DNA from 2 places in the Alicycliphilus sp. T452 genome. Region 2 is predicted to be linked to the other one. Evidence: predicted binding sites of a transcription regulator. Region 2 holds the regulator's gene; the other holds the start of a gene.
The links. Region 2 encodes LexA, which represses DNA repair genes until DNA is damaged. Its sites were predicted from a motif close to ACTGTATNNNNATACAGT; they were not measured.
Positions count from the first base shown of each region.

Region 1: the regulator LexA is predicted to act here: its motif matches at 1,748-1,765, upstream of ACX12L_RS18110 (LexA family protein).

Region 1 covers NZ_JBTNEH010000023.1:25,029-32,074, reverse strand. Annotated here, with positions in the region: gene ACX12L_RS18120 (Y-family DNA polymerase) at 1-339, opposite strand, end outside; gene cho (excinuclease Cho) at 360-1,253, opposite strand; gene ACX12L_RS18110 (LexA family protein) at 1,268-1,711, opposite strand; gene ACX12L_RS18105 (hypothetical protein) at 1,887-2,216, opposite strand; gene ACX12L_RS18100 (TnsD family Tn7-like transposition protein) at 2,282-2,593, opposite strand; gene ACX12L_RS18095 (IS5 family transposase) at 3,332-4,306, shown strand; gene ACX12L_RS18090 (LysR substrate-binding domain-containing protein) at 4,764-5,684, opposite strand; gene ACX12L_RS18085 (hypothetical protein) at 5,862-6,035, shown strand; gene ACX12L_RS18080 (NAD(P)/FAD-dependent oxidoreductase) at 6,038-7,046, shown strand, end outside.
Region 2 covers NZ_JBTNEH010000013.1:85-7,130, forward strand. Annotated here, with positions in the region: partial or broken gene ACX12L_RS12740 (IS5/IS1182 family transposase) at 1-31, shown strand, start outside; gene ACX12L_RS12745 (asparaginase) at 61-1,023, opposite strand; gene lexA (transcriptional repressor LexA) at 1,104-1,778, shown strand; gene ACX12L_RS12755 (hypothetical protein) at 1,933-2,277, shown strand; gene hrpA (ATP-dependent RNA helicase HrpA) at 2,285-6,319, opposite strand; gene ACX12L_RS12765 (thiolase family protein) at 6,363-7,046, opposite strand, start outside.

The DNA.
Region 1 (7,046 bases), on a different contig from region 2:
GTCGCCCCGAATACCACTGAGATCCACAAAGCTCTCATCGATGGAGTACACCTCTTGCCGGTGGCCCATCCCTGCCACCAGGCTGGCCATGCGGTCGCTCATGTCCCCGTACAGGGCAAAGTTAGCCGATAGGGCCACCAGGCCCGCCTCATGCTCCAGGTGCCGGATCTCATGCCAGGGGTGTCCCATGCGCACCCCCAGGGCCTTGGCTTCGTTGGAGCGCGCAATGGCGCAGCCATCGTTGTTGCTCAGAACGATGACGGGCCGATACTGCAGATCGGGCCGGAACACCCGCTCGCAGCTGACGTAGAAGGTGTTGCCATCGACCAGCGCGTACATGGCGGCCTCCTGCCCTGTGGTCAAAGCAGAATGATCTCGGAGCGTCCGCTGAGCAACGGCTTGCACAGGATCTTGTAGCCGTCGGCGTCGAATCCCACTTCGGCACGGTCCAGTGCCGATGCCTGCTCGGGCTGGCTGATGCTGCCCAGGTAGCACCAGTGGCGCAGCACATGGATCTGGACGTCGTTGGGATGCGGCTGCAGTGCCGATTCGCTCCGCTCCGGCGTGAAGCGTTCGACCAGACCGACCGTGCCCGGATACGGCCAGGTGGCGATCTGCAGGTCCAGCAGCGCGGTGAAGAGGCGCTGGCGGTGTGCGTTCGGCGATTCATCACCCCGGCAGACCCCGGCGCACTGGTGCAGCATGGCCCTGAAGCACGCCTTGCCGGGCGGGAGCTTTTCCAGGCCGAGTGCGCCATAGCAGAGCTTGTGCTGGTCCGCGAGCTTGCGCAGTCCTTCCTGGGCCGCCCGGTGGCTGTTGAACAGGCCGTACAGGCCGGATTCGGTGGCGAACTGGATGTCCTTGGCATACACCACCTCGGGTCGGTCGCCGTTCATGCGCAGCGCACACAGCTGGCGGCTGCGGCGCAGCTTCTGGTTGAACAGCGGGTGCAGTTCCTTGATCAGTTTCGCTTCCAGCAGCAGGGCCCCAATCTCTCCCGCCGTGCGGATATGGCTGATGCGCCGGGTCTGGCGCAGCATGCGCGCTTCGTCGGGTGTGCGCAGATGGGCCAGCAAACGGCTGCGCAGGTTGATGCTCTTGCCGATGTACAGCGGCAGATCGCCTACCTCGCCATGGAAGGTGTACACCCCAGGCGCTGCAGGCATGTCGGCAAGGGCGGCGCGCAGGTGCTCGGGGTATTCGTAATACCGGGCTTCGTCGAACTCAGGGCGGCGGCGTGCGGGAATGTGCATGGCAAAGCTTGGCTTCAGGTCTTGAACTGCTTGACGCTGGCCAGCACCACACCCCAGACCTCGATGATCTGGCCTTCCTGGGGAATGATGTCCTCGAAGGCCGGATTGGCCGCCTGCAGCTTGAGCCTGCCGCCGCGCAGCCACAGCTTCTTGCAGGTATAGGCCCCATCGACCACGGCCACGACGATCAGTCCATGGCGCGGCTTGATGGCCCGGTCCACCAAGATCACGTCGCCATGAAAAATCCCCTCGTCGCGCATCGAGTCGCCCCGCACCCGCAGTGTGTAGGTCGCCTGGGGATGGCGCACGATGTGCTTGAGCACGTCGATGCGCTCCCCCTGAAAATCCTCGGCCGGAGACGGAAACCCGGCATGCACGCTGGTGTCGATCTCCAGCGCGGAGAGACCGGGGGCATAGGGCTCAGGGGCTGGGCAGGGAGAATCGAGAACCGGAAGCATGGGGTGGCGTGCCGGAAACGGCGGATAAACACAAACACTGTTTTTAAATACAGTATATTCCTGCCTGTCACCCACCGGCAATTCCCGGGTATGCCACTCTGGCTAGCCACGATCCATCTCTTCTGGCATGGGTGCTGGCTGCACAAGCATGTTCATCGGCTGTCTCCGTCTCTGGTCATGAAGGTTTGAGAATCGCCAACGACCGAATCACTGCAGCCAAAGCCTTGGCATGAGAAGCAGATCCATCCCACGTGGCCTGAAGTGCCTCGATCAACTCGCTATTGCTGCGCACGGCATCAGCACTGATGCCACCCTCGAAGCGCTCAACAAAAAGGCATACCTCTTCAAACAAACGGGAGGCCCTGATGCCCTCCCCTTTGAGGATGCGGCTGACCTGCGATTGGCTGGCCCCCACATAGGCAGCGATATCGGCCTGGGCGATCCCATGCGCCGTGCAGATGCGGCGCGCGTTGGCTGCGCGCGCCCTCACTTCCGATTCAATCATGCATTAAGCATAACCTATTGCATATATGCATATCAACATCGAAATGCGATCGACCTCGACAGGCGTCAGCTAAAAAGGTCCCGTGACGGCAGATGTGCAGTCAGAGCGGACTGAATGGCCTCAAGGGTGCGGGGCAGACGGTGCAGAGATGCCTGCTTTGCCCGGAGCTCTGGTATTCGCTGGCACAACTGCCAGAAGTGGATGCGCCGCACGCCCCGGTCCTCCATGAGACGCAACGCTGCTTCACGCACCAAGCCGCCTAGTTGCTCGTCTCTGGCCGCCCAATCAACCGTAGGAGGCCTTGGTTGGCGCGAAACCGGCTTGTGAGGATACCCAGGCGCAGCTTCAGATGGGCCACACTGGCACCAGACATACATGCGACTGCGTTTTCTGCCTCGCTCGGTGGAGCAAAGGCTGCGTAGAACTTGAGCAGCGTCCGCTCTCTCGCTATGTAGTCGACTTCGCCAACCAACGCGTTCGTGCGCCGAGCGAAGGCACCAAGACTGTTGGGTAAATCATGGTGGGTCCCGGCACGTGCGCTGCCGAAGATTAGTTGGCACGTTTGGGCAGATGTGACGCGCCCCCAAAGCTGGTGAAGACGGCTAACGAGACTGAAAAACGTCTCATCAGGCAGCCAGGACAGCAGCTGGTACTCCGGGAAAAGCCTGTCCGGTTCTGGCATCGTGGGAGGCTATGCCGAACCAGGCGGCAACGCAAGGTGCTTCCCTCCCGAGCAGACACTGCTAGCGGTCGTCGCTATCGATTGACGCCGGTGACCGCAATGCAGCGGGTGCGGTCATCCGTAGAAGCTGGCTGGCTTCCTAGTTTCGGACACAAAGCCGACATCCACTCGCCATGCGCCGAGCGGTCATCAATGACCGCTGCCGGCGGACAAGTGGACGTCCACTTCGCCGGGCTGACACACGCCTCGTCGGGCCACAGCAATCGCCTGCTGCTGAGCAACTGTATTAAACGGATTGCACAGTTGCCCTGCCCCATCAGGAAGAAGCCTAGGCGCTGGAGCTCAGCTTGAGGCCCACGATGCCTGCAGCCACCAGCGCTAGGGCAATGCTGATTAAGGTCCACCGTTGTGGGGTTTAAACCGTTATCTGCACATGAAGCAGCAGACCTTGGCAATGGCCGCAGATCAAGACAGCGGATTCGAGCAACCGCGCAAGCCCACCCGACGCGAAGAGTTTTTGCAAGCCATGGATGCCATCGTGCCGTGGGCCGCGCTCTGCCAGGTGATAGAGCCGCACTACCCCAAGGCAGGCAATGGCCGCCCGCCCATTGGCCTGGAGCGGATGCTGCGCATCCATTTCCTGCAACACTGGTTCAACCTGGCTGATCTGGCGTGCGAGGAGGCCCTGTATGACAGCGCCGGTCTGCGCCGCTTTGTGGGCATTGACCTGGGTCGCGAACGCGTGCCCGACGCCACCACGCTGCTGGAGTTCCGCAAACTGCTCCATGAGCACAAACTGGGCGAAGCCCTGTTCGCCAAGGTAGGCCAGCAATTGCAGGAGCGCGGCTTCAAGGTCAATACCGGAACCATCGTGGATGCCACCATCATCGCAGCGCCCAGTTCTACCAAGAACGCCGACAAGGCGCGTGACCCCCACATGCATCAGACTCGCAAAGGCCAGCAGTGGTATTTCGGCATGAAGCTGCACATTGGCGTGGACAGTCAAAGCGGGCTGGCGCACAGCGCTGTGGTGACGGCGGCCAACGTGCACGACAAACACCCGCTGCCCGATCTGCTGCATGGCAACGAACAGCGCGTGTACGGCGACTCGGCCTACGCCGGCCAGAAGGCTCTGATCTGGGGCAAAGCGCCCCAAGCCAAAGACTTCACCAACCAGCGCACACGCAGGTGCGGGGTGGTCGATGAAACGCAGCGGTCCAAGAACCGCAACAAGTCCCGCATCCGCGCTCGCGTAGAGCATGTATTCGGGGTGGTCAAACGGCTGTGGGGCTTTGGCAAGGTGCGCTATCGCGGGCTGCAAAAGAACGCCACGCGTGCGTTCACGGCCTTGGCGCTGGCCAACATCTACCTTGCCCGAGGGCGCTTGCTGGGACAGGTGCGTCCGTAAGGGCGGGAATCAGGCCTCAAGGCCCCGCGAACAGCCCAAATGGGCGGCACAAGAAGCCACAACGTCCGAAAAACTGCACCATCCAGTGCCGCGCGGCAAATCACGACGGCTTGTTCAGCGTAGCCTTAAATCGTCAAGCCACGCCTTGAAGACCTCAGTCAGCACGAACCATGCGCAACAGAAGATGAAAAACAAGGTAGAGCGCCGATCAACAGCGCTACGACAGCTTCTGGATCTGAGTACCTGACTTCAAACGTGATCGCAGATTACCCTTGCGACAACGCACTTGAGCTTCCTGATTGGAAACGGCCCCTCCCGCCTGTAAATCGGTATGTCTTCGCAATGAACGTTGTGCAGCGGTACGCGCTGTAGTCAACCAGAGAAAGCACCTGAAGACCGGACGGCCAAGCCGCTCTCAGCAAGCTGGAAATCACGCAATTGCACGAAGTGCGGCTCGTCAACCTCGGACGATCAGATGCGTGGGCACCATCTTGCGGATCTCACGCCGCGCGTGGTCGATGAAAGGCTTGAGAACCAGGGTCGAGGAGTTTCTCGGTGAGATGACCATCGAGTAATCGGTCAAGATGTCTGGCTTGAAGGGGATGAACCTGACCTGGTCACCGGTGTAGCCAGTGGCCGTCAGCGGATCGATGATGGAAATTCCTGCGCCCGCTTCGACTAATCGGATCACGACTGACGAGATTTGCGTTTCGACATTGATCCTTCTGTTCACGCCGTAGGAAAGCATCAAGGAGTCGATCTTCATGCGTGTCTCCATCAGCGGCGCCATGGAGATGAAGCTTTCTCCCTCGAAATCTTCCGGGTTCAGGACCTTGCGGGTCGCCAGTCGATGCCCGACAGGAATCACTCCAACCATCTTGGCCGAAACAAGGGTCTCACTATTGCCATGCCTCGTCGCATGAACGGGCACCATGGCGAATCCCAGATTGCAGCGTCCGCTCTGGACCATATCCAGAACGGTTGAAGAGCTATGCATGTGCATTGTGATCAAGGTCTCTGGACGCTCCAGGCTGAAGCTGGCGATGGCGCGTGGCAGGAAGGACAAGGCCATGTTGGGGGCCGCGGCGATCTCCAGGTGGCCCAGCTTCAGTGCCTTGATGCCGCTTGCCGCATTCGCGATCCGCTCGATCCCCATCAACGACTGATTGACGTCGGCAAAAAGCAGTGTGGCCTCTGGCGTTGGAGCGAGGCGTCCCTTGTCTCGGGTAAACAGCGCAATCGCGATGCGCTGCTCCAGGTCGGCAATCAGGCGGGTGACGACGGGTTGAGTCACCCCAAGCATCTCGGCGGCACCGGTGACGGTCCTGCGCACCATGACCGCCCGAAAAGCCTCCAAGTGGCGCAGCGTGATTTTCATGCTCATAGTATTTAGACATGGTTTTATTGCAAGATGCTATTTTAATGACATTTTAAAGAAAAAAAGTTCAATAAAAACAATGATTTATCATCGAAAAAAAGAGGTATTGCATAAAAACATTGACTATGGTTTTTACCCTGGCGACCTGAGGTGATCTTGCTTACGATGAAGGCTGTCTTGAAGCAAACAACAGACGGTTCGCAGCCATCGCAACTCACCTCTCGGTCAATGAACCCTCATTTCCATTCACCCCAGGCGATCCACTTGACGGCGCTGCTGAACCCTGGTGGTTCTGGCAATGCGGGGACCGCGCGCAGCCTGCGCATCGACCCGAAGAAGAAAGGTCTTTGAACATGCAGCGTGAATACGACGTGATCGTTGCGGGCGCCGGAATCGTGGGCGCCGCCATTGCATACGGCCTGGCCGGGTACGACAAGCGGGTCTTGATGCTCGATGGTGCCGACACGGACTACCGGGCGGCAAAGGCCAACTTCGGCTTGGTATGGGTCCAAGGAAAGGGTTACCGCTACCCCGAGTACCACCGGCTGTCGGCGGCGGCGGCTGATGCATGGCCGGAGTTTGCTGCGGGACTGGAGGCAGAGACGGGAATTTCACTGGACTACCAAACCGGCGCCGGTCTGAAGTTCTGCCTGAGCGACGACGAGTTGTCTGCTCGCGCCAAGATGCTGGATGCTTGGGAAGCTGAGACGCCAGAACTGGCCCCCTCCGTGCGGATTCTTGATCGCAGCGAACTGGCGCGTCGTTACCCCACCATACGACTCGGCCCTGACGTCGTGGGCGCGAGCCTGGGGGAGCAGGACGGTCAGGCGAACCCGCTTCGACTCCTGGCTGCACTCCAAGCCGCCTTCCAGCGCCGGGGCGGCATGGTGCGCAACGGGCACCCTGTGACCTCGATCAAGCCCTTGGCAGGCGGCGGCTTTGAGGTTAAGACCAGTGAGCAAACGGCCCGAGCCGAACGTGTAGTGATCGCTGCCGGCCTTGGGTCGGTGGCGCTCGGGAGAATGATCGGACTGGACGTCCCCTTGCATCCCGAGCGAGGACAGATCCTCGTGACCGAGCGCCTGGCGCCTGTCCTGCCTGTACCCGCAAGCGGGCTGCGTCAAACCGGCGAGGGCACAGTGATGATCGGCGTGACTCAGGAGGACGTGGGGTATGACCTGAGTACCACTTCCGCCGCAGCTGTGAGGATGACCCGAAAAGCACTTCGCATCCTCCCTGAATTGGGCAAAGCGCGCCTGGTGCGTCAATGGTCGTGCCTGCGAGTGATGACGCCGGATGGGTACCCCGTCTATGCCAGCTCCCCGATGTACCCAGGCGCGGAGATCGCAACTTGCCACTCTG
Region 2 (7,046 bases):
GTTCTTGGCTCTACTGCTCAAAAGACTTTGAACAGGCTCTTAGAGCGTATCCAAAGCCACTTATGGCGAGCGCATCAGCTCCAGCATCAGGCTGATCCGCGCCTTCACCGGGCTCAGGCCGTCCGCACCTTGCCAGGGCGCATCGTGCACGTCCAGCATGCGCCCCTGCGGGCAGCGCGAGGCCACGCGCACCACGACGCCCGCGGCCACGGCGCGCGCAAGGGCCGCCTCCAGTGCCTTGTGCAGCGTGCCGTTGCCCGTGGCCGCGGCCACGATGCCCCGGGCGCCGTTCTCCACCAGCCAGTCCACCAGGGCGCCGTCGGCGCCCGCATGGCTCGTCACGATCTCCACGCGCGGCCAGGCGGTGGCGCCCAGGGCGGGCAACAGCGCGGCATGGGACGGCGGCTGCGCCAGCGGGGCGCGCCCATGCGCCCAGCGCACCTGGCCCGCCTCCACCCAGCCCAGGGGCCCGCCGTCGCCCGACGCGAACGCGTCCAGCCGCAGCGGGTGCACCTTGCCCACCTCGCGCGCGCCGTGCACCACGCCCGCTGCCACCACCAGCACGCCGCGCGCCGACGGGTCAGAGGCCAGGGCCACCGCATCGAGCAGGTTCTGCGGCCCATCGGGCACGAGCGCCGTGGCCGGGCGCATGGCGCAGGTCAGCACCACGGGCCTGGCCGCGTCGAGCAGCTCGTGCAGCAGCCAGGCCGTCTCCTCCAGCGTGTCCGTGCCGTGCGTGACGACGATGCCGGCCACGGCCGGATCGGCCAGGTGCGCGGCGCAGCGCTGTACAAGCCGCACCCAGACATCCGCATCCATATCCTTGCTGTCGATCTGCGCCACCTGCTCGGCCTCCAGCACGCCCCCGGCGGCCTGCGCCAGGCCGGGCACGGCGGCCAGCAGCTGCTGCACGCCGATCTGCGCCGCCGTGTAGCCCACGCTGGCGCCCACCACGTCGGACGTGCCGGCAATCGTGCCCCCGGTGCCCAGCACCACGATTTTTCTTGTAGCAGCCACTTGCATCCTTTTTGAAACTGTTCAAAAATACAGGTACTGGATTAAAAAACAGTTACCCACCCCCCCAACCGCATCGGACTCGCACCATGCTCGACAGCCCCAAGCTCACCGCCCGCCAGCAGCAGATCCTGGACCTGATCCAGACCGCCATCGCGCGCACCGGCGCGCCCCCCACGCGCGCCGAGATCGCGGCCGAGCTGGGCTTCAAGTCCGCCAACGCGGCCGAGGAGCACCTGCAGGCCCTGGCGCGCAAGGGCGTCATCGAGCTCGTGAGCGGCACCTCGCGCGGCATACGCCTGTGCGGCGAGACCGTGCGCAACATCAACGCCGTGCGCGGCACGCAGTTCAGCCTGCCGATCCCGGGCCTGTCGCAGCTCACGCTGCCACTGATCGGCCGCGTCGCCGCGGGCTCGCCGATTCTCGCGCAGGAGCACGTGGACCAGACCTACACGGTCGAAGGCAGCCTGTTCACGCACAAGCCCGACTACCTGCTCAAGGTGCGCGGCATGTCCATGCGCGACGCGGGCATCATGGACGGCGACCTGCTGGCCGTGCAGGCCACGCGCGAGGCGCGCAGCGGCCAGATCATCGTGGCCCGCCTGGGCGACGACGTCACCGTCAAGCGCCTGCGCCGCACCGGCAGCGCCATCGAGCTGCTGCCCGAGAACCCCGACTACCCCGTGATCCGCGTCGAGCCCGGCGAGCCCTTCGAGATCGAGGGCCTGGCCGTGGGCCTGATCCGCAACACCATGCTCATGTAGCGTGCACCGGCGCCGCCGCAGGTGGCGGGCGTCTGGCATGCGGCGGCGCGGGCATTGCGCCGGCCGCCGCATGCCAACCCCGCGGATGCGCGCCTTCCTCCTGGCAATCCCGCCTGTGTTCCACCTCTATGCCCTGGCATGCCGGAGTCTTCACATGGGAATCGCCCTCTTCGCTCTCTCCTCGCTCTGCCAACCCCTGCGCCGCATCGCCGGCTCCATGCGCCCGCGCCCCGCGCAGGCCGCGCACCACGGCCTGCCGGGCCACGCGCACGCCGTCTACCCGGCCGGCGCACGCGCCAGCAACGACCCGCAGTGCGCGGCGATCGACGGCCATGGGGTTCCACAAGCCACCGCCGCCAGCGCGGCGCGGCCCCCGGCACCGGCATCGCGCCCCCTGCGCGTGATCCTGAACCGCCACGAGGGCACGGCCTGCCGGCTCGTGATCTCGGGGCGCATGGCCGATGTGTGCGCGGAACTGGACCGCCTGGTCCTGCATTGAGCGGGGGTCAGGACACCAGCTGGAACCACACCTTGTCCAGCCGCTTGGCGCTGACAGGGTACGGCGTGCGCAGCTCCTGCGCGAAGAAGCTCACGCGCAGTTCCTCCAGCATCCAGCGGTATTCCTGCATGCGCGCGTCCTGCTGGCCCTTGCGCTCGGCCACCAGGCGCCAGTAGCGCTGCTCCAGCGGCTGCAGCTCCTTCATCCTGGCGGCGTCGCGCGCCGGGTCGGCGCGGTATTTGTCCAGGCGCACGGTGATCGCCTTCAGGTAGCGCGCAAAGTGCTGCAGCTGCGCCCAGGGGGCCTGGGCGATGAAGTCCCTGGGCATCAGGATCTTCAGCTGCCGGGCCGCGTCCTGCGTGGCCTCGGGGGCGTTCTTCGTGTCCTTGATCTTGCGCTGGGCGCCGGCGTATTCCTGCAGGATCACGCCGGCCAGGCGCGCCACCTCGTTGGCGATCAGGGTCAGGCGGCCGCGCCCGTCCTGCACGCGCTGCCTGAACTGCGCCTCGTCCACGGGCAGGGGCTCCTGCAGGAAGGCACGGTCCATGGCGACGTCGATGATCTGCGCGCGCAGCTCTTCCTGCGTGCCCAGGGGCATGTAGGCCACGGCCATCTTCTGCAGGTCGGGAATGTTCTTTTCCAGGTACTTGAGCGCATCCTGGATCGTGAGGGCGAACAGGCGCCGCAGCCCCAGGCGGTGGCGCGCGGCGGCCACCTCGGGCTCGTCGAAGACCTCGATGGTCACGGCATCGCCCTGGTCGATCAGGGCCGGGAAGCCGATGAGGGTCTGGCCGCCCTGCCTGATCTCCATGAGTTCGGGCAGCTCGCCGAAGTCCCAGGCGGTGTGGCGCTGGCCCTGCGGGTGGGCGGGTGGCGCTTTCTTTTCAGGAGCGCCTGGCGCTTGACTGCCCTTGGTTTCAGGCTGTTTTTTATCCGATTGCGGCTTGGAATCAGCGCTACCAGCTATCTTTAACGAAGCAAGCGCCTGGAAGGCCCCGCGCGCCTTGCCGCCCCATTCGGCCTTGAGCGCGGCGAGGTTGCGCCCCTGGCCGAGCTGGCGGCCGTGCTCGTCGGTGATGCGCAGGTTCATGAACAGGTGGGGGCTGAGCATGTCGAGCTTGAAGTCGGCGCGCTTCACGTCGAGCGATGTCTCGTCGCGCACCTGCTTCAAGAGCACGTCCACCAGCCCACCCTGGTTCCAGCGTTCCTCCTGGATGAAGAGCTGCGCCAGCCGCTCGGCGTGTTCCGGCAGGGGCACGAAACGGCTGCGCGGGCGCTGGGGCAGGCTCTTGAGCAGCGCCTGGATCTTTTCCTTGAGCATGCCGGGCACCAGCCATTCGGCGCGCTCCTCGCTGACCTGGTTGAGCACGAACAGCGGCACCGTCACGGTGATGCCGTCGCGCGCGTCGCCCGGGCTGTGCAGGTAGCTGGCCGAGCAGTCCGCGCCGCCGAGCTTCACGGTCTTGGGGAACTTGTCGGTGGTGATGCCCGCGGCCTCGTGGCGCATGAGCTCGTCGCGCGACAGCACCAGCAGGCCCGGCTGCTCCTTGCCGGCGGGGCGGAACCACTTGTCGAAGGTCGCGCCGCTGTAGACCCCCTCGGGGATGTGCTGGTCGTAGAAGGCGTAGATCAGGTCGTCGTCCACGAGCACGTCCTGGCGCCGGCTCTTGTGCTCCAGGTCCTCGACCTTGCGTATGGTCCTGAGGTTGGCCGCGAGGAAGGGCCAGCGGGTCTCCCACTCGCCCTCGACCAGGGCGCGGCGGATGAACATCTGCCGCGCCTCCACCGGATCGACGCGGCCATAGCTCACGCCCCGGTTGTTGTAGACCACCAGGCCGTAGAGCGTGGCGCGCTCGTAGGCGACCACGTCGGCCTGCTTCTTGGACCAGTGCGGGTCGAGCAGCTGCTTCCTCAAGAGATGGCCGCCGACTTCCTCCAGCCACTGCGGCTCGATGGCGGCGATGCCGCGCCCGTACAGGCGCGAGGTCTCCACCTGCTCGGCCGCGACGATCCAGCGCCCCGGCTTCTTCGACAGGTGCGCGCCCGGGTGCGGGTGGAACCGGATGCCGTGCGCGCCCAGGTAGGCCTCGCTCTCCTCGCCCTTGAAGCCGATGTTGCCCAGCAGGCCCGAGAGCATGGACAGGTGGATGGCCTCGTAGCCGGCGGGCTGGGCGTTGGGCTGCCACTGGTGCTCCCTGACCACGGTCAGCAGCTGCGAATGGATGTCGCGCCACTCGCGCACGCGGCGGATGTTCAGGAAGTTCTGGCGCAGCAGCTGCTCCCACTGGCGGTTGCTGAGCTTGTGCGCGGCACCCTCACCCTCTCCCGGAGGGAGAGGGAGCGCGCCCCGGTTTTCGCCCCCTCTCCCTCCGGGAGAGGGCGGGGGTGAGGGCTGCGCCCCCGCCCTTTTCCCGACTGGCAGGAACGCCTGGTTGCGCGCGGGCGCCGCGCCCGCCGCCTGCGCCGCCATCTCCTTGCGGCTTGTCGCCACTGCCTTGCCGCCGCGCGCGTCCGCAAGCCAGTGCCACAGCCGCAGGTAGCCGGAGAACTCGCTCTTCTCGTCGTCGAACTTCGCGTGCGCCTGGTCCGCCTGGGCCTGCGCCTCCAGGGGCCGGTCGCGCACGTCCTGCACCGACAGGGCCGATGCGATCACCAGCACTTCGGACAGCGCGCCGCGCGTGCGCGCCTCGACGATCATGCGGCCCACGCGCGGGTCCAGCGGCAGGCGCGAGAGCTCCTTGCCCATGGGCAGCAGGTTGCCGCGCTCGTCGACAGCGCCCAGCTCCTGCAGGAGCTGGTAGCCGTCGGCGATGGCGCGGCCCGAGGGCGCTTCGAGGAAGGGGAAGTTCACCACGTCGCCCAGGCCCAGGCTCTTCATGCGCAGGATGACGCCGGCGAGCGAGCTGCGCAGGATCTCGGGATCGGTGAAGCGGTCGCGCTGGTTGAAATCGTCCTCGCCGTACAGGCGTATGCAGATGCCGTTGGCCACGCGCCCGCAGCGCCCCGCGCGCTGGTTGGCCGCCGCCTGGCTGATGGGCTCGACCAGCAGCTGCTCCACCTTGCTACGGAATGAATAGCGCTTGACGCGCGCCGTTCCTGCGTCGATGACGTATCTGATGCCTGGAACGGTGAGCGAGGTCTCGGCCACGTTGGTGGCCAGCACGATGCGCCGCCCCGTGTGGCTGTCGAAGATGCGGTCCTGCTCGGCCTGCGACAGGCGCGAGAACAGCGGCAGCACTTCTGCGTTCCTGAGCACGGGCGAATGCTGCAGGTGCTTGCGCAGGTGGTCCGCCGCCTCGCGGATCTCGCGCTCGCCGGGCAGGAAGACGAGGATGTCGCCCCCCGCCCCGCCCCGCCAGAGCTCGTCCACGCCATCGGCGATGGCGTCGTCGAGATCGAAGTCCTTCTTCTCCTCGAAGGGCTTGTAGCGCACCTCCACCGGGTAGGTGCGGCCCGAGACCATGATGACCGGCGCCGGGCCGCCCTTGCTCTCGAAATGCCGGGCGAAGCGCTCGGCGTCGATGGTGGCCGAGGTGACCACCACCTTGAGGTCCGGCCGCTGCGGCAGGATCTGCCTGAGGTAGCCGAGCAGGAAGTCGATGTTCAGGCTGCGCTCGTGCGCCTCGTCGATGATCAGCGTGTCGTAGGCCTTCAACAGCGGGTCGGTCTGCGTCTCGGCCAGCAGGATGCCGTCGGTCATCAGCTTGACCGAGGCGCCCTTCTGCAGGTTGTCGTGGAAGCGCACCTTGTAGCCCACCACCTCGCCCAGCGGCGTGTTCAGCTCCTCGGCGATGCGCTTGGCCACGCTGCTGGCCGCGATGCGCCGGGGCTGGGTGTGGCCGATCAGCCGGCCCCTGCTGCCCTCGGGCGCGTTGCAGCGCCCGCGCCCCAGCGCCAGGGCGATCTTGGGCAGCTGCGTGGTCTTGCCCGAGCCGGTCTCGCCGCAGACGATGATGACCTGGTGCTCGCCCATGGCCGCCATGATGTCGAAGCGGCGGGCACTGACGGGAAGGGACTCGGGGAAGGTGATCGAGAGGGGCATAGGGGCGGCGATTATCCCAGCCCCTGGTCACTGCGAGCGCGCCTTACTCCATCGCCACCCAGGTCGCCGTGCCCAGGCCGCCCGCGCCGGCGATGCAGGCCAGGCCGCGCAGCGCGCCGGCCGCCCGGCGCCGCCGCTCCGCACCGAGCTGCGCGAGCACGCGCACCAGGGCGATCGCGCCCGATGCACCTATGGGGTGGCCGCGCGCCAGGCCGCCGCCGCCGCGGTTGACGGCCCCGGGGGGCAGGCCCAGGGCGCTGCAGAAGGCCAGCCCCTGGGCGGCAAAGGCATCGTGCAGCTCCAGCGCGTCCAGCGCATCGAGGCGCCAGCCGCTGCGCCCCTGCGCGGCGCGCGCGGCGTCTATGGCGCACAGCATGGGCGCCTCGGGCGCGCCGCCCACGCTGGCGCTGCCGCACCAGTGCGCGCGTGGCCGCAGCCCCCAGCGCGCGCAGGCCGACGGCGTGGCCAGCAGCAGCAAGGCCGCGCCGTCGGCCCTGGGCGACACGGCCGCGGTGCCCAGGCCGCAGTCGGTGCCGTCCTGCGCATGGCCTGCCGCCACGGCGGGCATGCGCGCCACGCGCGCGGCGGTCATCGGGCGGGGATAGGCGTCGTGCGCCAGGCCGCACAGGGGCACGATCTCGGCCGCCATCTGGCCGCGCGCGGCCACGGCGCGCGCATGGCTGGCCAGGGCGTAGGCATCCTGCGCGCTGCGCGATAGGCGCAGGCG